2 regions of the Nonomuraea sp. NPDC050227 genome follow, and region 1 is predicted to be linked to the other one. Evidence: riboswitches for the same ligand, from Rfam matches in the RefSeq annotation. Region 1 holds a riboswitch; the other holds the start of a gene.
The links. Region 1 has a riboswitch for cobalamin ahead of cobN (cobaltochelatase subunit CobN). Riboswitches for the same ligand answer to the same signal wherever they lie in the genome.
Positions count from the first base shown of each region.

Region 1 (10,842 bases):
GCGCGGAGCCGAAGACGCGCATCGTGGCCAGCCGCTCGTCGCCGCCCGTCGCGGCCACGTGGGCGCGGACGTAGTTGTCCTCGGCCGGCTCCGCCAGCGACGCGACCAGCCGTACGGCGTCGTCGAGCATGCCGACCACGTGCGGGAAGGCGTCGCGGAAGAAGCCGCTGATGCGGACCGTCACGTCGATGCGCGGGCGGCCCAGCTCGGCGAGCGGGATCGGCTCCAGGCGGATGACGCGACGCGACGCCTCGTCCCATTCGGGGCGGACGCCGAGCAGGGCCAGCACCTCGGCGACGTCGTCGCCCGCCGTGCGCATGGCGCTGGTCCCCCACACCGACAGCCCGACCGAGCGCGGCCACTCGCCGGTGTCGGCGCGGTAGCGCTCCAGCAGCGACTCCGCCATCGCCTGGCCGGTCTCCCAGGCCAGGCGGCTGGGCACCGCCCGGGGGTCCACGGAGTAGAAGTTGCGGCCGGTCGGCAGCACGTTGACCAGGCCGCGCAGGGGGGAGCCGCTGGGGCCGGCGGGCACGTAGCCGCCGTCCAGGGCGTGCAGGACGTGGTCGAGCTCGTCGGTGGTGCGGGCCAGGCGCGGCACCATCTCGGTGGCGGCGAACGCCAGCACCCGCGCCACGAGCTCCACCCGCCCCTCGGCCACGCCTTCCTCGGCCACGCCACCCAATACCGCGCGGGTGACGGCGGGGGCTGCGTCCGGGGCCCAGGCGTGCTGCTCCATGGCCTCGACCAGGGCGCGGGCGGTCGTCTCGGCGCGGTCCACGTCGCCCAGCGCCGCCGTGCCGTCCTCGGCCAGGCCGAGCGCCTCGCGCAGGCCGGGCAGCGTCTCCCTGCCGGCCCACATCTGCCGGGCGCGCAACATCGCCAGCACCAGGTCCACCCGCACCTGGCCGGTGGGCGCCTGGCCGAGGACGTGCAGCCCGTCGCGGATCTGGGCGTCCTTCACCTCGCACAGCCAGCCGTCCACGTGCAGGATGAGGTCGTCGAACTCGCTGTCGTGCGGCCGGTCGGCCAGCCCGAGGTCGTGGTCGAGCCGGGCGGCCTGGATCAGCGTCCAGATCTGCGCCCGGATCGCGGGCAGCTTGGCGGGGTCCATGGCGGCGATCGTGGCGTGCTCGTCCAGGAGCTGCTCCAGCCGGGCGATGTCGCCGTAGGTGTCGGCGCGGGCCATCGGCGGCACCAGGTGGTCCACCAGCACGGCGTGCGCGCGCCGCTTGGCCTGCGTGCCCTCCCCCGGGTCGTTGACGAGGAAGGGGTAGACCAGCGGCAGGTCGCCGATGGCGGCGTCGGTGCCGCACGCGGCCGACATCCCCGCCGACTTGCCGGGCAGCCACTCCAGGTTGCCGTGCTTGCCGACGTGCACCATCGCGTGCGCGCCGAACTCGGCCGACAGCCAGCGGTAGGCGGCCAGGTAGTGGTGGCTGGGCGGCAGGTCGGGGTCGTGGTAGATGGCGATCGGGTTCTCCCCGAAGCCGCGCGGCGGCTGCACCATCACCACCAGGTTCCCGGCCCGCAGCGCGGCCAGCACGATGTCGGTCCCGCTGTCGCCCTCGTGCACGAACAGCTCTCCGGGCGGCGGCCCCCAGTGGCGCTCGATTCCCTCGCGCAGGGCCGCGGGCAGCGTCCGGTACCACTGCTCGTAGGAGGCGGCGGAGATGCGCACCGGGTTGCCCGCCAGGTGCTCCTCGGTCAGCCAGTCCTGGTCCTGGCCGCCGGCGGCGATCAGCGCGTGCACCAGCGCGTCGCCGTCCTGGTCGGCCACGCCGGGGAAGCCGTCGCCCAGGTCGTAACCCGCCTCGGCGAGACGGGCCAGCAGCCGGACGGTGCTCGCGGGGGTGTCCAGCCCGACCGCGTTGCCGACGCGGGAGTGCTTGGTCGGGTACGCCGACAACATCACCACCAGCCGCCGTTCGGCGGGAGGGGTGTGCCGCAGCAGGCCGTGGCGCACCGCGATGCCCGCCACCCGGGCGGCCCGCTCGGGGTCGGCGACGTAGACGGTCAGCCCGTCGGGGTCGATCTCCTTGAACGAGAACGGCACCGTGATGATCCGCCCGTCGAACTCCGGGATCGCGACCTGGGAGGCGGCGTCCAGCGGCGACAGCCCGTCGTCGTTCTCCTCCCATGCCTGCCGGGTGGTGGTCAGGCAGAGTCCTTGCAGGATCGGCACGTCCAGTCCGGCCAGCGCGCCGACGTCCCAGGCCTCGTCGTCGCCGCCCGCCCCCGCGGTGGCCGGACGGGAGCCGCCCGCCGCCAGCACCGTGACGACCAGGGCGTCCGCCGCGCGCAGCGTGTCCAGCAGCTCCGGCTCGGCCGCGCGCAGGGACGAGCAGAAGACCGGCAGCGCCTGCCCGCCCGCGTCCTCGACGGCGTCGCACAACGCCTCGACGAACGCGGTGTTGCCGGCCATGTGGTGGGCCCGGTAGTAGAGCACGCCCACCACGGGACCGCCGGTGGTCCTGGCAGGGCGGTCCAGCCGTCCCCAGGTGGGAGCGGGGACGGGCGGCTCGAACCCGTGCCCGGTCAGCAGGACGGTGTCGGACAGGAACGCGTGCAGCTCGGCCAGGTTCGCCGGACCGCCATGGGCCAGGTAGGCGTGCGCCTCGGCGCACACCCCGCCGCTGACCGTGGACAGCTCCATCAGCTCGGCGTCGGGAGCCTGCTCCCCGCCCAGCACCACCACCGGGCGCGGCCCGGCCAGCAACGCGTCGAGCCCTTCCGGCCAGGCCCGCCGCCCGCCCAGCAGGCGCACCACGACGAGGTCGGTCCCCTCCGTCAGGCCGGGGACGTCCTCGGCGGTCAGCCGGGCGGGATTGCCCAGGCGGTAGCCCGCCCCGCAGGCGCGAGCGCTCAGCAGGTCGGTGTCGGAGGTGGAGAGCAGCAGAACGGTACGGCTGTCGCCAGGCACGGCGCATTCCTCCCTCGGGGTCCTCGCCCCGGTCGCGGGTGACACGACGGCAGGAGTCTCCTGGCTCCCGGATCGACGCTCACCCCGGCCTTCCCGCCCGTCGCCGGACAGTGGCCTCGTGGTGGGGTTCGCTCCCCGGTCACAGTGGCGGGACCGCGCCGGATTCACACCGGCTTCCTCCCATTGCCATCGTCTACGCCGAAGCTTACGACAGGAGCGACCCGTCCCAGAAGTGGCGTTACGATCCCTTCGTGCCCGTAGGTGAATCTTCCGGACGTACGCGTCCCGATGCCTGTCCGGGGGCGCTCCAGGTGCACGAGGCCGCCGACGGCCCGCTCGCCCGCGTGCGCCTGCCCGGCGGCGCGGTGTCGGCCGCGCAGCTCCGCGTGCTCGCCGGGTGCGCGGCCGAGCTGGGAACGGGCGTGATCGAGCTGACGTCGCGGGCGAACGTCCAGGTGCGGGGGCTGCGCGCACCGGAGGTCTTCGCCGGGCGGATCGCGGCGGCCGGGCTGCTGCCGTCGCCCGCGCACGAGCGGGTGCGCAACATCCTGGCCTCGCCGCTGGGCGGGCGCGGTCCCGACGGGCTGCTGGACGTGCTGGCGATGGCGGACGCCCTGGACCGGGCGCTGTGCGCGCGGCCCCGGCTGGCCGCGCTGCCGGGACGGTTCCTGTTCGCCCTGGACGACGGCACGCGGGACGTCGCCGGGCTCGGCGCGGACGTCACCTACGTGGCGACCGGACGGCTGCTGCTCGCCGGCGCCGACACGGGGCTGACCGTCGCCCCGGACGCGGCCGTCCCGCTCATGATCGACGCCGCCGAGGCGTTCCTGGACGAGCTGTCCCCCGACGGCCCGCGCGCCTGGCGCATCCGCGACCTCCCGGACGGCCCCGCCAGAATCGCCACCCGCCTGCGCGCCGGCGAACCAAGCCTGATCGACGCCGCGAACGCCCCGGACGCCCCGGAAGCGCCGGACGCCCCGGAAGCGCCGGAAGCGCCGGAAGCGCCGGAAACCCCGGCCGCCGCGAACATCGCGGCAGCCGCGGACGCCCCGCCCGCCCCCGTCTCCGCGCGCCGCCCGTCCGCGGGCAGGATCGCCCAGCGGGACGGCCGGGTCGCGATCGAGGCGCTCGTGCCGCTCGGCCGCCTGACGTCCGGCCAGGCCGGAGCCCTCGCGGACCTCGGACGGCCGGTGCGCCTGACCCCCTGGCGGACCGTCGTCCTGCCGGACCTCTCCCCCGGCGAGGCGGACCGGACCGAGCGGGCGCTGGCCGCCGCCGGGCTCGCCACCGACCCGGACTCCCCCTGGGCCGGGGTGACCGCCTGCACCGGCCGTCCTGGCTGCGCGAAGGCGCTCGCCGACGTGCGGGCCGATGCCCGGCAATGGGTGCGGAGCCTCGGCCGCGCACCCGCCACGCCCGTCCACTGGGCCGGTTGCGAGCGGCGCTGCGGCCTGCCACGCGGCCCGGTCCGCCAGCTGATCGCAACCATCAACGGATACGAGGAACGCCAGGAGTGAGCGACTACATCCGCGACGGCGCCGAGATCTACCGGCGCTCGTTCGCGACCATCCGCGCCGAGACCGACCTCACGGGCCTGCCGCCCGAGGTCGCCCAGGTGGCGGTGCGCATGATCCACGCGTGCGGCATGACCGACCTCGTCACCGACCTGGCCTGGTCGCCGCAGGTGGTCGCGCGGGCCAGGGAGGCGCTGCGCGGCGGCGCGCCGGTGTTGTGCGACGCCATGATGGTCGCCTCCGGCGTGACCCGGCGCAGGCTGCCCGCGGGCAACGAGGTGCTGTGCACGCTGGGCAATCCGCGCGTGCCCGAGCTGGCCGAACGCCTCGGCACCACCCGCAGCGCCGCGGCCCTGGAGCTGTGGCGCGACCGCCTGGAGGGCGCGGTGGTGGCGATCGGGAACGCGCCGACCGCCCTGTTCCGGCTGCTGGAGCTGGTGGCCGAGGGCGCCGGACGCCCCGCGGCCGTGCTCGGCATCCCGGTCGGCTTCATCGGCGCGGCCGAGTCCAAGCAGGCGCTGGCCGACAGCGACCTGGAGTACCTGGTGGTGCACGGCCGTCGCGGCGGCAGTGCGATGACGGCCGCCGCGATCAACGCCATCGCGAACGAGACGGAGTGACGACCATGTCAGGACGCCTGTACGGAGTCGGCCTGGGCCCCGGCGACCCCGAGCTGGTCACGGTCAGGACGGCCCGGCTGATCGGCGAGGCCGACGTGATCGCCTACCACGCCGCCCGGCACGGCCGCAGCATCGCCCGTTCGATCGCGCTGCCGTACATGCGCGAAGGCCAGATCGAGGAGCTGCTGCTCTACCCGCTGACCACGGAGACCACCGACCACCCCGGCGGCTACCAGGGAGCGCTCGACGACTTCTACGCCGACTGCGCCGAACGCCTGGCCGCCCACCTGGACGCGGGCCGCACCGTGGTCGTGCTGGCCGAGGGCGACCCGCTGTTCTACGGCTCCTACATGCACATGCACAAGCGGCTCGCCCACCGCTACCCGACCGAGGTGGTGCCCGGCGTGACCTCGGTCAGCGCCGCCGCCGCCGTGCTGGGACGGCCGCTGGTCGAGCGGGACGAGGTGCTGACCGTGCTGCCCGGCACGCTGCCCGCGCAGGTGCTGGCCGAGCGGCTGCGCGACACCGACTCGGCCGCCGTGCTCAAGCTGGGCCGCACGTTCGGGAAGGTGCGCGACGCGCTGGCCGAGGCGGGCCGCCTCGACGACGCCTGGTACGTCGAGCGCGCCACCATGGGCGCCCAGCGGGTCGCCCCGCTCAAGGACGTGGACCCGGACGGCGTCCCGTACTTCTCGCTGGCCCTGCTCGCCAGCCCGGCCGAGCGCACCTTCGTCCCCGAGCGCCCGGCGGACGAGGGGCGGGGCGAGGTGGCCGTGGTCGGCCTGGGCCCGGCCGGGCGGCCGTGGCTGACGCCGGAGGCGCAGGAGGCGCTGGCCGCGGCCACCGACCTCGTCGGCTATGGCCCGTACGTGGACCGGGTGGCTCCGAACCCGCGCCAGCGCCGCCACCGCACCGACAACCGGGTGGAGGCCGAACGCGCCAGGCACGCCCTTGAGCTGGCCCGGGACGGGGCCCGCGTGGCGGTCGTGTCGTCCGGCGACCCGGGCGTGTTCGCCATGGCCAGCGCCGTGCTCGAAGCCGCCGCCGACTTCCCGGACGTGCCGGTGCGGGTCGTGCCGGGACTGACCGCCGCCCAGGCGGTGGCGGCCAGGGCGGGCGCGCCGCTCGGCCACGACTACTGCGTGCTGTCGCTGTCCGACCTGCTCAAGCCGTGGGAGGTGGTGGCCGACCGGCTGTCCGCGGCCGCGCGGGCGGACCTGGTGCTGGCGATCTACAACCCGGCCTCGCGCAGCCGTACGTGGCAGGTCGCCGCCGCCCGGGACCTGCTGCTGGAGCACCGCGCGCCGGACACCCCCGTGGTGATCGGCCGCGACGTCGGCGGCCCGCAGGAGAGCGTCACGGTCACCACGCTCGGCGAGCTGGACCCCGGCCAGGTGGACATGCGCTGCCTGCTGATCATCGGCTCGTCCACGACCCGGGCCACCGAAGGCGGCGTCGTCTACACCCCGCGCCGCTACCCCTGAACCCAGGCCGCCGCCGCCGCCACGCTGTCCGTGGCCCGGACGCCCGCGGGCAGCGGCGGCCGGTCCACCATGATCACCGGCAGGCCGAGCTCACGCGCCGCGCCGAGCTTGGCCGTGGTCATGCCGCCGCCGCTGTCCTTGGTCACCAGCACGTCCAGGCGGTGCTCCCGGATCAGGGCGCGCTCGCCCTCGACGGTGTACGGCCCGCGGTCGAGCAGGACGTGCACGTTCGCCGGCACCGGCCCCTCCGGCGGGTCCACCGACCTGGCCAGCAGCCACACGCCGGGCAGCGGCGCGAACACCGGCAGGCTCCGGCGTCCGGTCGTGAGGAAGACCCGGGTGTCCCGGCCGGCCGCGCCCCACCGGGCCGTGGTCAGCAGCCCGGCCGCCTCCTGGAGGGAGCCGACCCGCAGCCACGCGTCGCCCGGCCCCTCCCGCCATCCCGGACGCCGCAGCACCAGCAGCGGCACCCCGGTCGCCGACGAGGCCGCGACCCCCGAGGCGGTCATCCGCTCCGCGAACGGATGCGTGGCGTCGACCAGCACGTCGATGCGCTCCTCCAGCAGCCACGCGGCCAGGCCCGACGGCCCGCCGAACCCGCCTTCCCGCACCTCGCCCACGGGGAGCCGCGGGTTGTTCACCCGTCCCGCCAGCGAGGACACCACGTGCAGCCCGGGATCGGCGGCCAGCTCGGCGGCCAGGGCCCGCGCCTCCGCGGTGCCGCCGAGGATCAGGACCCGTCGCACGCCCGCTCCCTGGCGTCGCTGTAGAGGTGGCTGTCGGGGAACTGCGTCGCCGACAACACCCGGCCCACGACGATCACGGCCGTCCGCCGGATCCCGGCGTCGTGGACCTGTCCGGCGATGTCGGCCAGCGTCCCGCGCAGGATCACCTCGTCGGCCCGGCTCGCCCGCGCGACCACGGCCACCGGGCAGTCCGGTCCGTAGGAGGGCAGCAGCTCGGCCACCACCGCGTCGATCCGCTGCACGGCCAGGTGCAGCACCATCGTGGCCCGGCTCGCGCCGAGCGTGCCGAGGTCCTCGCCGTCCGGCATGGGGGTGGCGCGGGCGGAGATGCGCGTCAGGATGACCGTCTGGCCGACGCCGGGCACGGTCAGCTCCCGGCCCAGCGCGGCCGCGGCCGCCGCGAACGCCGGAACCCCGGGCACCACCTCGTACGGCACGCCGAGGGCGTCCAGCCTGCGCATCTGCTCGGCCACGGCGCTGAACACCGACGGGTCGCCCGAGTGCAGCCGCGTCACGTCGAGACCGTCGCGGTGCGCGGCGGCCAGCTCGGCGACGATCTCGTCGAGCGTCAGGTCCGCCGTGTTCACCAGCCTGGCCCCGGGCGGGCAGGCGTCGAGCAGCTCGCGCGGCACCAGCGACCCGGCGTACAGGCAGACCGGCGACGCCTCCAGCCGGCGCAGGCCGCGCAAGGTGATCAGGTCGGCGGCGCCGGGACCGGCTCCGACGAAGTACACGGTCACGGTTGGTCCTTCCTTGTGATCGACCAGACGGTCACCGGCATCGCCGCCCGCCAGCCGGTGAACCCGCCGACCGGCGAGGCCCGCTGGACGCCCAGGCGCACCAGGTCGCCCCCGAGCCTGCCGTACCAGTGGGCGAGGACGGCCTCGGACTCCAGGGTCACGGCGTTCACCACCAGCCGGCCGCCGGGGCGCAGCGCCGTCCAGCAGCGTTCCAGCAGGCCGGGGGCGGTCGCGCCGCCGCCGACGAACACCGCGTCCGGCTCGGGCAGCCCGTCCAGCGCCCCGGGGGCCTTGCCCTCGACCACGCGCATCGACGGCACGCCGAGCCGCTCGGCGTTGCGCCGGACGGCGGCGGCCCGGTCGGCCCGGCTCTCGATCGCCACGGCGGCGCACGACGGGTGGCTGCGCATCCACTCGACGGCGATGCTGCCCGCCCCCGCGCCCACGTCCCACAGCAGCTCGCCTGGCAGCGGGGCCAGGCGGGACAGGCTGACGGCGCGGACCTCCCGCTTGGTGAGCTGCCCGTCGTGCTCGTACGCGCCGTCGGGCAGCCCCGGCACCGTGGCCAGGGGCTCGGCGTCCCGGGCGAGGACGCACTCGACGGCGATCACGTGCAGCGCGGACTCCTGGCCCTCCGCCCAGCTCTCGGCCGTGCCCCGCCGTTCGGACTCCCCTGGGCCGCCCAGCTCCGACAGCACCGTCATCGGGCTGGGTCCGTACCCGTGCCGGGCGAGCAGCCCGGCGACCACCGGCGGCGAGTCAGGCCCCGCGCCGAGCACGACGACCCGGCGGCCCGGCTGGAGCGCGGCGGCCAGCGCCGCGGGCGGCCGGCCCACCAGGCTGACGACGTCCACCTGCTCGGCCGGCCAGCCCAGCCGGGCGCAGGCCAGCGTCAACGACGACACGTGCGGCAGCACCGTTACGCGCTGCGCGCCCAGCAGCCGGACCAGCGTCGAGCCGATGCCGTAGAACATCGGATCGCCGCTGGCCAGCACGCAGACCTCGCGGCCGGCGTACCGGTCCATGAGGGCCGGCAGGGCGGGCAGCAGCGGCGACGGCCATGCCACGCGTTCTGCGGCCGTCGCGGGCACGAGGTCGAGCTGCCGCGCGCTGCCCATGAGCACGTCGGCGGCCTCGACCGCGCGGCGCGAGCCCGGGGTCAGCCCGTCCCAGCCGTCCGCGCCGATCCCGACGACCGTGATCACGCGTCGCGCCGTGTCAGCTGGATCTCCTCGGCAAGCCGCCTCTGACGGGAAGCGGCGAAGGCGTCGCCCTGCTCGGCCAGGTTCACGATCCTCCTCGATGGCAAAGTGCGAGGGATATCGTATATCTGCCTATCTGGCAGACTTTGGCGGGTGAAACGGCTTCTCGTCATCGGGATCGGCGCCGGCGATCCGGACCACCTCACGCTGCAGGCGGTCAAGGCCATCGCCGCCACGGACGTGTTCTTCATCGTCGACAAGGGCGAGACCAAGCACGAGTTGATCCAGCTCCGCCTCGACCTGATCGCCGAGCACGGTCGCAAGCCGTACCGGATCGCCGAGGCCCGCGACCCGGAACGGGACCGCACCGCCCCCGCCTACACCGCCGCCGTCGAGGACTGGCGCTCGCGCCGCTCGCTCGCCTGCGAAGCGCTCATCCACGACGAGCTGGGCGCCGGCGAGACCGGCGCGTTCCTGGTGTGGGGCGACCCGGCCGTCTACGACAGCACGCTCGCCATCCTCGATGAGATCCGGCGACGCGGGAACGTCACGTTCGACGTCGAGGTCGTCCCCGGCATCAGCAGCGTGGCCGCCCTCACCGCCCGCCACCGCATCGGCCTGACCCAGGTCGGCCGGCCCACGCACCTGACCACCGGCCGCCGCCTGGCGGAGCAGGGCCCCACCGCCGACGACGTGGTGGTCATGCTCGACGCCCACTGCTCCTTCACCGGTCTCGACGACTTCCACATCTACTGGGGCGCCTACCTCGGGACGCCGGACGAGATCCTGGTGTCGGGGCCGGTGCCGGAGGTCGGTGACCGCATCCGGCGGCTGCGTGCCGAGGCCCGCGAGCGCAAGGGCTGGATCATGGACACGTACCTGCTGCGCCGCCTGTCACCGGGGGACCGCTGACCTGACGCCGAGGTCGCGCCGCCAGGTCGGCGGGCCCCCTCGCGTCATGCCAGCAGCCCCTGCCCGATCCAGCCGCCGGGCGGGCAGCCCGGCGGGATGGCGAACACCGCAGATCCGATCGGCGTGGTCCACTCGTTGAGCAGGTCGGCCTCGGCCAGCCGGCGCTGCATCGGCAGGAACTGCGCGCCGACGTCGGCCTGGTAGGAGGCGAAGAGCAGGCCGCTGTCGGAGTGTCCGGCCGCGGTGAGCCCTTCGTCGTAGTTGTAGGGGCGACGGAAGATCCCCTTGGCCGGGTCGGCGCTGTGCGCGCGCCTGATGTGGGCGTACTCGGAGATGACCGGGAACCCCACGGGCGTGAGCTCGGCGAAGTCGGGCGGGTCGTGCTCGGCGGTCCCGGTCAGCGGGGCGCCGGTGTCCAGGCGGCGTCCGATCGTGAACTCCTTGGCGACCCGGTCGGCGGCGTCCCAGGTCTCCAGTTCGACGCGGATCCGCCGCAGCACCAGCGTGGTACCGCCGCGCAGCCAGGCGGGCGCGTCCGCGCCGGCCCACACCACCCGGTCGAAGACAGGGCTCCCGGGGACGGCGTTGGCGGTCCCGTCGAGCTGCCCCATGATGTTGTGCTGGGTCAGCCCGGACGCCTGCACCCCGGCGGCCCGCCGGAACCCGCGCTGGACCCATCGGACGCGGGTGAACGCGCGGGCGTC
Region 1 covers NZ_JBITJF010000003.1:306,035-316,876, forward strand. The annotation lists gene cobN (cobaltochelatase subunit CobN) at 1-2,920, opposite strand, end outside; cobalamin riboswitch at 2,951-3,161, opposite strand; gene cobG (precorrin-3B synthase) at 3,172-4,437, shown strand; gene ACIBK9_RS13840 (precorrin-8X methylmutase) at 4,434-5,054, shown strand; gene ACIBK9_RS13845 (precorrin-2 C(20)-methyltransferase) at 5,060-6,538, shown strand; gene ACIBK9_RS13850 (cobalt-precorrin-6A reductase) at 6,529-7,284, opposite strand; gene cobM (precorrin-4 C(11)-methyltransferase) at 7,269-8,024, opposite strand; gene cbiE (precorrin-6y C5,15-methyltransferase (decarboxylating) subunit CbiE) at 8,021-9,229, opposite strand; gene cobF (precorrin-6A synthase (deacetylating)) at 9,380-10,138, shown strand; gene ACIBK9_RS13870 (Dyp-type peroxidase) at 10,183-10,842, opposite strand, start outside.

Region 2 (10,842 bases), on a different contig from region 1:
CCTGAGCCTTTCGGGATGCCTTGTGCGGGCGCTCCCTAGGCGATGCGCGTGAGGGAGCCCCGACCTGTCACAACGTTGATCGGTCTCACCCCCTCAGTTCGAATGCGTGGCGAAAACGTACCACACCATCAGATTTCGGCTGCGGTGAAGGAGATCCACACGTCCGGCGGGACGTCCGGGCGGTTCGGGACGGGCCGGCGCTCCTCCGTCCACGCCTCGCCGGCGAACTCGGTCGCGACGCGCCGCCAGAACGCCACGCCCGCCGTGTTGGCGTCCTGGAAGGCGATCCGCCACGGCCCGGGATGCCGGGAGATCACCTCCCGGACGACCCGCAGCCCGATCCCCGACCGGCGCGCCCCGCGGACCACGAAGAAGCTGTTCAGCACCCGGACCGGGCCGGCCGCCGCACGCACGAACGCGAACCCGACCGGCCGGTCGCCGCTGGTGAACAGGTAGGCCGTCCAGTCGTCGTCATCGAGGGCGGTGCGCAGGCGGTCGCCGTGGTAGGTGCCGTCGGGGTCGGGGAGCCCGCCCTGGAAGTCCGCCATGTCGTGGCGGAACATGAGCCAGAGGCGTTCGACGGTGGGGTGATCCGCGGCCTCGACGGGCCGCACGTTTACCGGAGAAATGGTCATACAAGCACTCTCGGCCAGATGCAACATCCGGCCGGAAGGTACAAACTAGCAGAAGACGATCATCGCAGGGGACCCGCGGGCGTCAGCCGTGCAGCAGGTCGAGGATGTGCGGCCAGGCGTCGGCTCCGAGCCCGGCGTCGGCGACCGGGTCGCCCCCGTAGAGGAAGTCCGGCGACTCGGGGGCGGGCCCCTCCCCCGGCAGGCGCGGACGATGACCGGCCTCGGCCCGGCTGACCACCCGCACCGGGCGGCCGGCGGCACGACGCCGCGCGGCCAGCCGCCGGGCGAACGGCAGGGACGGCCACATGGCGTCATCCCCGCCCGCCACCAGCAGCACGTCGGCCGCCGCCGCCTCGATCGGGATCTCCGCGGCCGGCAACAGATCGGCGAACGTGCGCTGGCTGAGCTCGTACAGCTCGCGCAGGGCCAGCGGGCCGTGCTCGGGCTCGGCCTCGGCCCAGTCGTCGTCGTACGGGACGAACGGCAGCGGCCGTCCCTTCCACGTCCAGGACGACCGGTAGGGACGTTTCTCCCCGTCCGGCCCCGGCCCGACGTTGCCCCACACGAGCGAGGTCGGCGACAACGCCACCACCCCGCCGATCCGCCGGTCCCGGACGGCGGTCAGCAGCGCGGCCTCGGCCCCCTTCGACATGCCCAGCACGCAGACCCGCCGGACGCCGGTGGACTCCAGCAGATCGACGGCCGACACGAACGTCTCCAGCGGGATCTCGCAGATGCCCGGCGGCTGCCCCGGCCCGCCGAACCAGCGGATCGACAGCGCGGTCACCCCCTCCGCGGCCAGCAGGCGGGCCCTGTCCCGCTCGATCCGCCCGCTCGACCCCGCCAGCACGAGCACGCCCGTGCGAACGGCCGGGCCCGGTGTGACCAGGACGCCTTCCCACGGGCAGCTCAGTTCGCGCTCGTCCATCACCGTCACCCCTCGGCACTCGGCGGAACGGCATTCTACTGAGACGGCGCACCCACCGAAATGGTGCATCATGGCCGCAACACCCCATGACGAGCGGAGAACACCATGTCCTTCCAGGCTTACCTGGACAACATCGAAGGCAAGACCGGACTGACCCCCCGTGAGTTCATCGCCCTGGCCAGGGAACGCGGCTTCGACGCCCCGTCCACCAAGGCCGGGACGATCATCGACTGGCTCAAACAGGACTACGACCTCGGACGCGGCCACGCCATGGCCCTCGTCCACGTGATCAAGAAGGGTCCGCGGATCGACGCCAAGCACGTCGGCACCACCGGTTCCCACCGCGACGAGTCCGACGTCCTCTGGCTGGACGGCAAGGACAACCGCCCGGAGCCTGCCTGACCCGCGCGGCGGGGGCGAACCCCGCCGCACGACTTTACGTTGTAGATCTGTAAGGGTCAGAAGTCGGCGTCGAAGCTGACCGAGCCGGTCACCCCCACCTGGTACGCCGACACCCGCCGCTCGAAGAAGTTCGACAACTCCTGCACGTCCTGCAGCTCCATGAACGCGAACGGGTTCTTCGCCCCGTACAGCGGCTCGATGCCGAGCTGGGCCAGCCGCCGGTCGGCCACGTGCTCCAGGTACGACCGCATGTCCGCGGTCGACATGCCGGGCACGCCCTGCCCGAGCAGGTCCTCGGCGAACTGCGCCTCGCAGTCGACCGCCTCGGCCAGCATCTCCCTGACCTGGCTCGCCATCTCCGCGTCGAAGAGGTCCGGCTCCTCCTGCCGGACGACGTCCACCACGTCGAAGGCGAAGGCCATGTGCATGGACTCGTCGCGGAAGACCCAGTTGGTGCCCGAGGCCAGCCCGTTCAGCAGGCCGCGCGAGCGCAGGAAGTAGACGTAGGCGAACGCGCCGTAGAAGAACAGGCCCTCGATGCAGGCGGCGAAGCAGATCAGGTTGAGCAGGAACGCCCGCCGGTCCTCGCGGGTCTCCAGCCGCTGGAGGCTGCCGATGGAGTCGATCCAGCGGAAGCAGAACTCGGCCTTGCGCCGGATGGAGGGGATGTTCTCCACCGCCGCGAACGCCGCGAACCGCTCCTCCTCGTCCGGCACGTACGTGTCCAGCAGGTTCAGGTAGAACTGGACGTGCACCGCCTCCTCGAACAGCTGCCTGCTCAGGTACAGGCGCGCCTCGGGGGCGTTGACGTGCTGGTAGAGGTTGAGCACCAGGTTGTTGGCCACGATCGTGTCGCCGGTGGCGAAGAAGGCGACCAGGCGGCTGACCAGGTGGCGCTCGGCCGCCGACAGCTTGGGCAGGTCGCTCAGGTCGGAGTGCAGGTCCACCTCCTCGACCGTCCAGGTGTTCTTGATCGCGTCGCGGTAGCGGTCGAAGAACAGGGGGTAGCGCATGGGCCGCAGGGTCAGGCTCATGCCCGGGTCGAGCAACATCGGATTCTCCTCGGGGGTCACTGGCAGGCCTCGCACGACTCGGGGTTCTCCAGGGAGCACACCAGGGCCTCCTCGGACTTGTTCGCGAGGGGCGCGGGGTGCGCGAGGGGCACGGTGGCCTGCTGGATACGGGTGGCCGGGCGCGAGCGCAGGTAGTAGGTGGTCTTCAGGCCGGACTTCCAGGCGTACAGGTACATCGAGGAGAGCTTGTCGATCGTCGGCGCGCTCATGAACAGGTTGAGCGACTGGCTCTGGTCGATGAACGGCGAGCGCGCGGCGGCCATGTCGATCAGCGCCCGCTGCGGCAGCTCCCAGGCGGTGCGGAACAGCCGGCGCACGTCCTCCGGCAGCTCGGCGATGCCCTGCACCGAGCCCTCGGCCTGCTTGATGGCCGCCCGGACGCGGTCGTTCCACAGGCCGCGCGACTTCAGCTCGGCCACCAGCGCGTTGTTGATCTGCAGGAACTCCCCGCTCAGCGTCTCGCGCTTGAACAGGTTGGACACCTGCGGCTCGATGCACTCGTAGCAGCCGACGATCGAGGCGATGGTGGCGGTCGGCGCGATCGCGATCAGCAGCGAGTTGCGAAGGCCGTGGGCGGCGATGCGCTCGCGCACCGCGTCCCAGCGCCCGGCCTGGGTGCCGCTCTGACCCCACAGGTCGTGCTGGAGCCGGCCGCGGGCCGCCCACGTCTGGTCGTAGGCGGGGTGGGCGCCGAAGCGCTCGGCCAGGCCGGCGGAGGTCTCCAGCGCCGACAGGTAGATCTCCTCGGCGATCCGGGTGGACAGCTCCTTGGCCTCGGCCGAGTCGAACGGCAGGCGCAGGGCGAAGAAGACGTCCTGCAGGCCCATCACGCCGAGGCCGACCGGGCGCCAGCGCGGGTTGCTGGCCGCGGCCTGCTCGCTCGGGTAGTAGTTGATGTCGATCACCCGGTCGAGGAAGGTGACCGCGGTGCGGACGGTGGCGCGCAGCCGCTCCCAGTCGATGCCGCCGTCGATGTCGCCGCCGGGGCCCGTGCCCGCCAGGTGGGCGGCGAGGTTGACCGAGCCCAGGTTGCAGACCGCGGTCTCGGCGTCGCTGGACACCTCGACGATCTCGGTGCACAGGTTGGACAGGTGCACGACGTTGCCGGGCTCGGCCGCCTGGTTGCACAGGCGGTTGGCGGCGTCCTTGAAGGTCATCCAGCCGTTGCCGGTCTGGGCCAGGGTGCGCATCATCTTGGCGTACAGGTCGCGGGCCTTGACCTGCCGGACGTACCGGCCGTCGCGCTCGGCGGCGCGGTAGGCCTCCTCGAACGCCTCGCCCCACAGGTCGGGCAGCTCGGGGACCTCGTCGGGGTCGAACAGCGACCAGGTGCCGTCGGCCTCGACCCGGCGCATGAACTCGTCGGGGATCCAGTTGGCCAGGTTGAGGTTGTGGGTGCGGCGGGCGTCCTCGCCGGTGTTGTCGCGCAGTTCCAGGAACTCCTCGACGTCCGGGTGCCAGGGCTCCAGGTAGACGCAGGCCGCGCCCTTGCGCCGGCCGCCCTGGTTGACGGCGGCCACGGACGCGTCGAGCGTGCGCAGCCACGGGACGATGCCGTTGGAGTGCCCGTTCGTGCCGCGGATCAGCGCGCCCCGGGAGCGCACCCGCGACCAGGAGATGCCGATCCCGCCGGCGAACTTCGACAGCTGCGCCACCTGGGCGTAACGGTCGTAGATGGAGCCGATCTCGTCACGGGGCGAGTCGACCAGGTAGCAGGAGGACATCTGGGTGTGCCGGGTGCCGGAGTTGAACAGCGTCGGCGAGCTGGGCAGATAGGCCAGCGACGACATGAGCCGGTAGAAGCCGACCGCCTCGGCGGGCGTCTCGGCCAGCCCGCAGGCCACGCGCAGCAGCCAGTACTGCGGCGTCTCCACCACCAGCCGGGTGGACGGGTGGCGCAGCAGGTAACGGTCATAGACCGTGCGCAGCCCGAAGTACTCGAACCGCAGGTCGGCGGTGACGTCGATGGCGTCGTCGAGCTTGCGGGCGTTGGCGTTGACGAACTCGGCGGTCTCGTCGCCGATGAGCCCCTCGGCGTGGCCCAGCCGGATCGCCTGGCTGAAGGAGGCCACGCCCTGCCCGCGGACCTCCTTGTCGATGTAGCCCGACAGCAGCCGCGCGGCCAGGCGCGAGTACTGCGGCTCCTCGCCGATCATCTCGGCGGCCGTCTGGATGGACAGCCGGTCCAGCTCGGCGGTGGTGGCCCCGTCGTAGAGGCCGCTGATCGTCTTGGTGGCCACCCGCATCGGGTCGATGTCCGTCAGATCGGTCGCCCAGTGCTCCACCGCACGTACGATCTTGTTGACGTCGACCGGCTCCGCGGTGCCGTTGCGCTTGCGCACCTGCATCTGGACGCGCCGCGGCGCGGACCTGTCGGCGTCCGCCCGCGCCGTCCCGGCCAGGTCCGTCATCGGGTCCCCTGTGACCGTCACTGCGCTCTCCCCTCGTGAACTCGGTCAGTGGCCGAGAACGCGCGCAGGAGGCGGACGGCGAGGCGCCACAGCCCTCTCGCCGGTGCCGTCCACCGTCCCGCGCGGCCTCGGACCAGCCGCGCGCGCATGATCGCGCGCGGCGCGCCGGCAGGTCTTCGGACTCATGGGCATGCTGTCGCTGCCTACTGGCCGTCGCTTCCCGGGCCTTCGGCCCAGTGCGTCTGACGGCGGTCGTTCCCACTCACCGCTGCGGGGCAGTCCCGGATTCCCACCGGGTTCCCTCTTGCCTCGGCCGCCCTGGCGGGGCGACCGAACCGGCTGCGGGAGACACCATATATAGGGCGGATCAAAAAGTCACACCCAACATCTCGTGTTGCGAAGAACCCACGCTCCGATCCGGCCGTCCGCCACGGGGCCGCGCCCGCCGGCCTGGCGGCCCGATTGTGATCGACGCCACAGGCCCGCGACGCCCCGTTTTCGCTACCTTAGGTATCGATACTTCAAGTAGCGAAAACCTGAGGAGACGAGCATGAGCGAAACCACCGGCCTGCGTCCGGTCACGCCGGACTGGGACACCGTCACCCCCGCCGAACTGGCCGCCTACGTCGAGGCGGAGAACCGGCTGCGCGCCTCCGTCGAGGCACAGGCGATCACCGGCCGGCCGGATCCCGGCGCCGCCATCGACTGGCGGACGGTGGCGCTGCCCGGCCGCGACATCCGCGTCCGGGTCCACCGGCCCCGAGCGGCCGAGCCGGGGGACGTCCTGCCGCTCGTGTTGCACGTGCACGGAGGCGGCTTCGTCGGCACGGCGCCGCAGAGCGACTGGGTCAACAGCCACCTCGCCGCCCACCTGCCCGCCGTCGTCGTCTCGGTGGACCACCGCCTGCTCGACCGGCACACGCCGCTGGCCGCCGCCGCCGACGACGGCTGGGACGTGCTCCGGCACGTGCTGGAGCACGCCGCGCAGTGGGGCGTCGACCCGGCGCGGGCCGTCCTGTTCGGCGAGAGCTGCGGCGGCCTGATCTGCGCCCTGGCGGCGATCAGGGCCCGCGACGCCGGTCTGCCCCTGAAGGCCCAGGTGCTGGTCAACCCCGCCGTGGAGGTGGCCGGGACGATGTTCGACCACCCGTCGACGGCCCAGTACGCCGACACCCCGACGCTCAGCGTGCCGGTGCTGCGGCTGTTCCACCGGCTCGCCGTGCCCGAGGGGACGGACGCCCGCGCGCTCTCCCCGCTGCACGCCGGCGACCTGGGCGGGTTGGCCCCGGCGCTCGTGGCGGTGCCGACCCACGACCCGATCGCCGACCACGGCCGCCGCTACGCCGAGGCGCTGCGGGCCGCCGGCACCCCCGCCCGCCTGGCCGAGTACCCCGGGGCCGGGCACGCCTTCCTCAGCATGCCGGTGCTGGCCCCCCAGGCCGAGGACGCGCGGGCGGACATCCTGGGCTTCCTCCGCGACGCCCTCACCGCGTAACCCGCGACCGGAGCGGGCAGGCGAGGACGGGCCGGCCTCTCGCGCGCGGCGCCGGGTTCTGCTTCATGATCCGGCTGGAGATCCTGGACCCGGACGACCTCGCGCTGTGCGAGCGGTTCGTCCGCCTGCACCGCAGCCCGGCGCTGGACGACGACATGGGCCCGGCTTCCCCGCCGCCGTCATCACCGGGAACGCGCTCGCCCTCGACTGCCGGGCCACCGAGCTGAGCCGCCGCCGGCGCGGTCAGCGCCCGGCGTCCCGGGCGACGATGCCGTGCGCCAGCCGGGCCAGGGCGGCGGTGATCTGCTCGGGGGTGAGCCCGCGCCTGCGCTGCTCGGCGTAGACGTCGGGGCCCAGCGGGGCGAGGAGGATGTCGGCCAGCGCCTCGGTCTCCGGGACGCCCGCCTCGCCCAGCAGCACCCGTACGTGCGCCCGCCAGAACCCGTAGGCGCCGGTGGCGTAGCGCAACGCGCCCTGCTCGGCGCCCAGGACGAGCGAGATGTGCTCGTCCAGCAGGCCGACCATCGCGGCGTAGAAGGCGGCGAGCCGGTCGGCGGGGGGCGCGCCGGGGCCGAGCGGCGGGTCGCCGCGCAGCAGGCGTTCCTGCAGCTCGCGCTCGTGCTCGTCCAGCAGGGCCTGCGCGATCGAGACGGTGTCGGGATAGCGGCGGTAGAGCGTGCCCCGCCCGACGCCGGCGGCCTTGGCGATGTCGTCCATGGTCACGCCGCGCGGGTCGCGGGTGGCGAACAGCTCGGCCGCGGCGGCGAGCACCTTGGCGCGGTTGCGGGCGGCGTCGGCGCGCTCGCGCGGGCGGCCCGCCTCCGCCACGGGACGCCCGGTCAGCAACTCGGTACGGGACTCCATGGCGGCGACTCTAACCCACCCCGACATAAGTGGACAACGTGCCCGCTTAGTTGCTACGGTCACCTCGACCGCAAAACGGACGTCATGTCCACTTATTTCGAGGAGCCCCTCCCATGGCCGTTCTGCTGCACCTGGACGCCAGCGCCCGACGCCGTTCGATCAGCCGCGAGCTCGGCGACGCCTTCGCCGAGGCGTGGCGGTCCGCCCACCCCGAGGGCACCTACGTCCACCGCGACCTGGCCGCCGAGCCGGTGCCGCACATCGGGGAGGCGTGGACCGAGCTGTGCGACTACGTCATGGCCAACCAGATCACCGACATCTCCCGCTACCACGAGGCCGCCCGCACCCCGGAGCAGGCCGCCGCCTGGGCGATCGTCGAGCCGCTGCTGTCGCAGCTGGTGGCCGCGGACGTGGTGCTGATCGCCACCCCGATGTACAACTACTCGATCCCGTCGGCGCTCAAGGCCTGGCTCGACCAGGTGACCTTCCCCAAGATGTCCCTGGCCGGGCGGCGTTTCGTGGTCACCACCGCGCGCGGCGGGGCCTACTCGCCCGGCGCCCCCAAGGCCAGGTTCGACTACCAGGAGCGCTACCTGCGTGACTTCTTCGCCGGCCACTTCGCCGTCGAGGACACCACCGTCGTCGCCGCCGAGCTGGCCAACTCCCGCGTCGACCCCGGCCTGTTCCACCTGCGCGCCCAGCACGACGAGCTGTACGCCGCCGCGCTGCGCGGCGCCCGCGACCTGGGGAAGGAGTTCTGACGATGAACTGGCTCATCCTCGGGCTGGCCGGGCTGGTCGAGATCGCCTGGGCGCAGAGCATCAAGCCCACCCAGGGCTTCACCAGGCCGCTGCCCACGCTGATCTGCTTCGTCCTCATGGTGGCCGCGGTCTGGCTGCTGTCGTACTCGATGAAGACCCTCCCGGTCGGCACCGCGTACGCGGTCTTCACCGGCATCGGGGCGGTCGGCGCGATCGCCCTGGGCGTCGTCGTGCACAAGGACCCGATGTCGATCGGCCGGATGGCGGCGCTGGCGCTGATCGTCGGCGGCATCGTGCTGGCCCGCCTCACCAGCCCGGAGTGACCCCTCCCCGTCCGGACGGACGGCCCGGCTCAGCTCGGGCCGAACCAGCGGGCGAGGGCGGCCCTGAGGCCGTCGGGGCCCGCGCCCGCCCAGGCGACGTAGCCGTCGGGCCGGACGAGCAGCGCCGGGGCGGGAGCGTCGGCGGCGGTGGCGGCGGTGGCGGCCACGTGGCGCACCCGGCCGAGCCAGGGCGCGGCGGCGGCGGCCAGGGCGTCGCCGCCGGTCAGGTCCAGGAGCAGGGGGCGGGCGTCGCGCATCAGCTCGGCCAGGCGCCGCGGCCGCCCGTCGCCGGTGGTCAGCGCCAGGGACGGCGCGAACCAGCCGGTGGGCCCGGCGGGCCGCTCCTCCCCCATGTCGTGGCGGACGTCGCCGCCCGCCATCAGCTCGGCGATCATGCGCAGGTTCTCCGTACGGCCCAGGAGCTCGGCGAACAGCCGTCGTAGCGCGGTGACCTCGGCGCCGGGCGCCAGCAGGGCGGTCGCGGCCAGGGTCTGGGTGACCACGCGTTCCGCGCACGCGCGGCGCTCGGTCTCGTAGCTGTCCAGGAGCCCTTCCGGGGCCTGCCCCCGGAGCGTGGCGGCGAGTTTCCAGGCCAGGTTGGCGGCGTCCTGGAGCGCCAGGTTCAGGGTGGGCCCGTGGCTCACCTGGGCGGCGTCGCCGGCGATGAAGACGCGTCCGGCGCGGTAGCGGTCGGCGAGCCGGGTGTTGCGCCCGCACAGCCGGCGCAGCATGACCGGCGCTCCCTCGGGCGGCGGGCTCAGCGGCAGGCGCACCCCGAGGACGCGTTCGACGCTCTTCTCCATCTCGGCCAGCGTCATCGGCGCGCCCGGCCCCGGGAAGCCGCCCGCCGGATGCTCCTCCCACTCGGCGGTGTTGATCAGCGGCCGCCGCGGGTCGTGGGCCAGGAGGGTGAAGACGCCGCGATCGGTGCGGTGGAAGTGGGCGGGGATCTCGCCGAGCCCCTCGATCAGGACGCGCCCGCCGGGCAGGATCCGGACGTGCTCGCTCGGGCCGATGAGGGCCGAGCGGTCCACGACGTGGTCGTCGCTGACGCCGGGGAAGCCGATGCCCGCCGCCTTCCTGACCATGCTGTGGCCGCCGTCGCAGCCGACCAGGTAGCGGGCGGTGAGGGTGGTCTCGGCGCCGCCGGGGCCGCGGGTCACGACCTCGACCCGGTCGGCGTCCTGGCCGAAGGAGATCACCTCCTGGCCGCGCCGCACCTCCGCGCCCAGTTCGGCCGCGCGCGCGGCGAGCACCCGTTCGAGGTCGCGCTGGTCGCAGGGCAGCAGGTACATCGGGTTGGCCTCGCCGAGCGTGTGCAGCGGCAACGGCATCCCGCCGAAGAAGTGGCCCGGCGCCGGCGCCGGGACGCCCCGGCCGCCGCAGCGTTCGAACAGGCCGCGGTGGTCCAGCAGCCGGACGACCTGCCCGGCCAGGCCGTGGGCCTTGTCCGACAGGTCGGGCTCCGGCCGTCGTTCCAGCACCAGCGGCCGCACGCCGGCCAGGCGCAGCTCACAGGCGAGGAAGAGGCCGGCGGGCCCGGCGCCGACGACGATGACGTCGAACATCATGGACGGTCCTTTGGGTACAGGGCTGTATCTAATTCCGGCCACCGTAGAGCGCCGGGATAAGATACGCAAGTGAATCTCAAGCACCCTGCCCCCGGTGGCGCGTCCCGCCGTCGCGGCCCCGCGCTGGAGGAGGCGATCCTCGACGCCGCCTGGCAGGTGCTGGTCGAGCACGGCTACCACGGCTTCACCTTCGAGGCCGTCGCCGCCCGCGCCGGCACCAGCCGCCCGGTGCTCTACCGGCGCTGGCCCCGGCGCGACGACCTGCTGCTGGCCACCCTCGCCAAGTTCTGGCGGCTGATCGACGTGCCCGACACCGGCAGCCTGCGCGAGGACGCCGTCGGGTTCCTGCGCAACGCCGGCGACGACCGCGCGGGCATGC
Region 2 covers NZ_JBITJF010000010.1:381,109-391,950, forward strand. The annotation lists gene ACIBK9_RS35315 (AAA family ATPase) at 1-39, shown strand, start outside; gene ACIBK9_RS35320 (GNAT family N-acetyltransferase) at 129-635, opposite strand; gene ACIBK9_RS35325 (acyl-CoA thioester hydrolase/BAAT C-terminal domain-containing protein) at 718-1,563, opposite strand; gene ACIBK9_RS35330 (DUF4287 domain-containing protein) at 1,669-1,965, shown strand; gene ACIBK9_RS35335 (ribonucleotide-diphosphate reductase subunit beta) at 2,022-3,017, opposite strand; gene ACIBK9_RS35340 (ribonucleoside-diphosphate reductase subunit alpha) at 3,035-5,470, opposite strand; cobalamin riboswitch at 5,599-5,804, opposite strand; gene ACIBK9_RS35345 (alpha/beta hydrolase) at 6,000-6,944, shown strand; gene ACIBK9_RS35350 (hypothetical protein) at 7,010-7,171, shown strand; gene ACIBK9_RS35355 (TetR/AcrR family transcriptional regulator) at 7,188-7,808, opposite strand; gene ACIBK9_RS35360 (FMN-dependent NADH-azoreductase) at 7,922-8,569, shown strand; gene ACIBK9_RS35365 (multidrug efflux SMR transporter) at 8,572-8,892, shown strand; gene ACIBK9_RS35370 (FAD-dependent monooxygenase) at 8,922-10,463, opposite strand; gene ACIBK9_RS35375 (TetR/AcrR family transcriptional regulator) at 10,533-10,842, shown strand, end outside.
Region 2: linked by a shared signal. The riboswitch ahead of ACIBK9_RS35340 (ribonucleoside-diphosphate reductase subunit alpha) and the one ahead of cobN (cobaltochelatase subunit CobN) in region 1 are both predicted to bind cobalamin.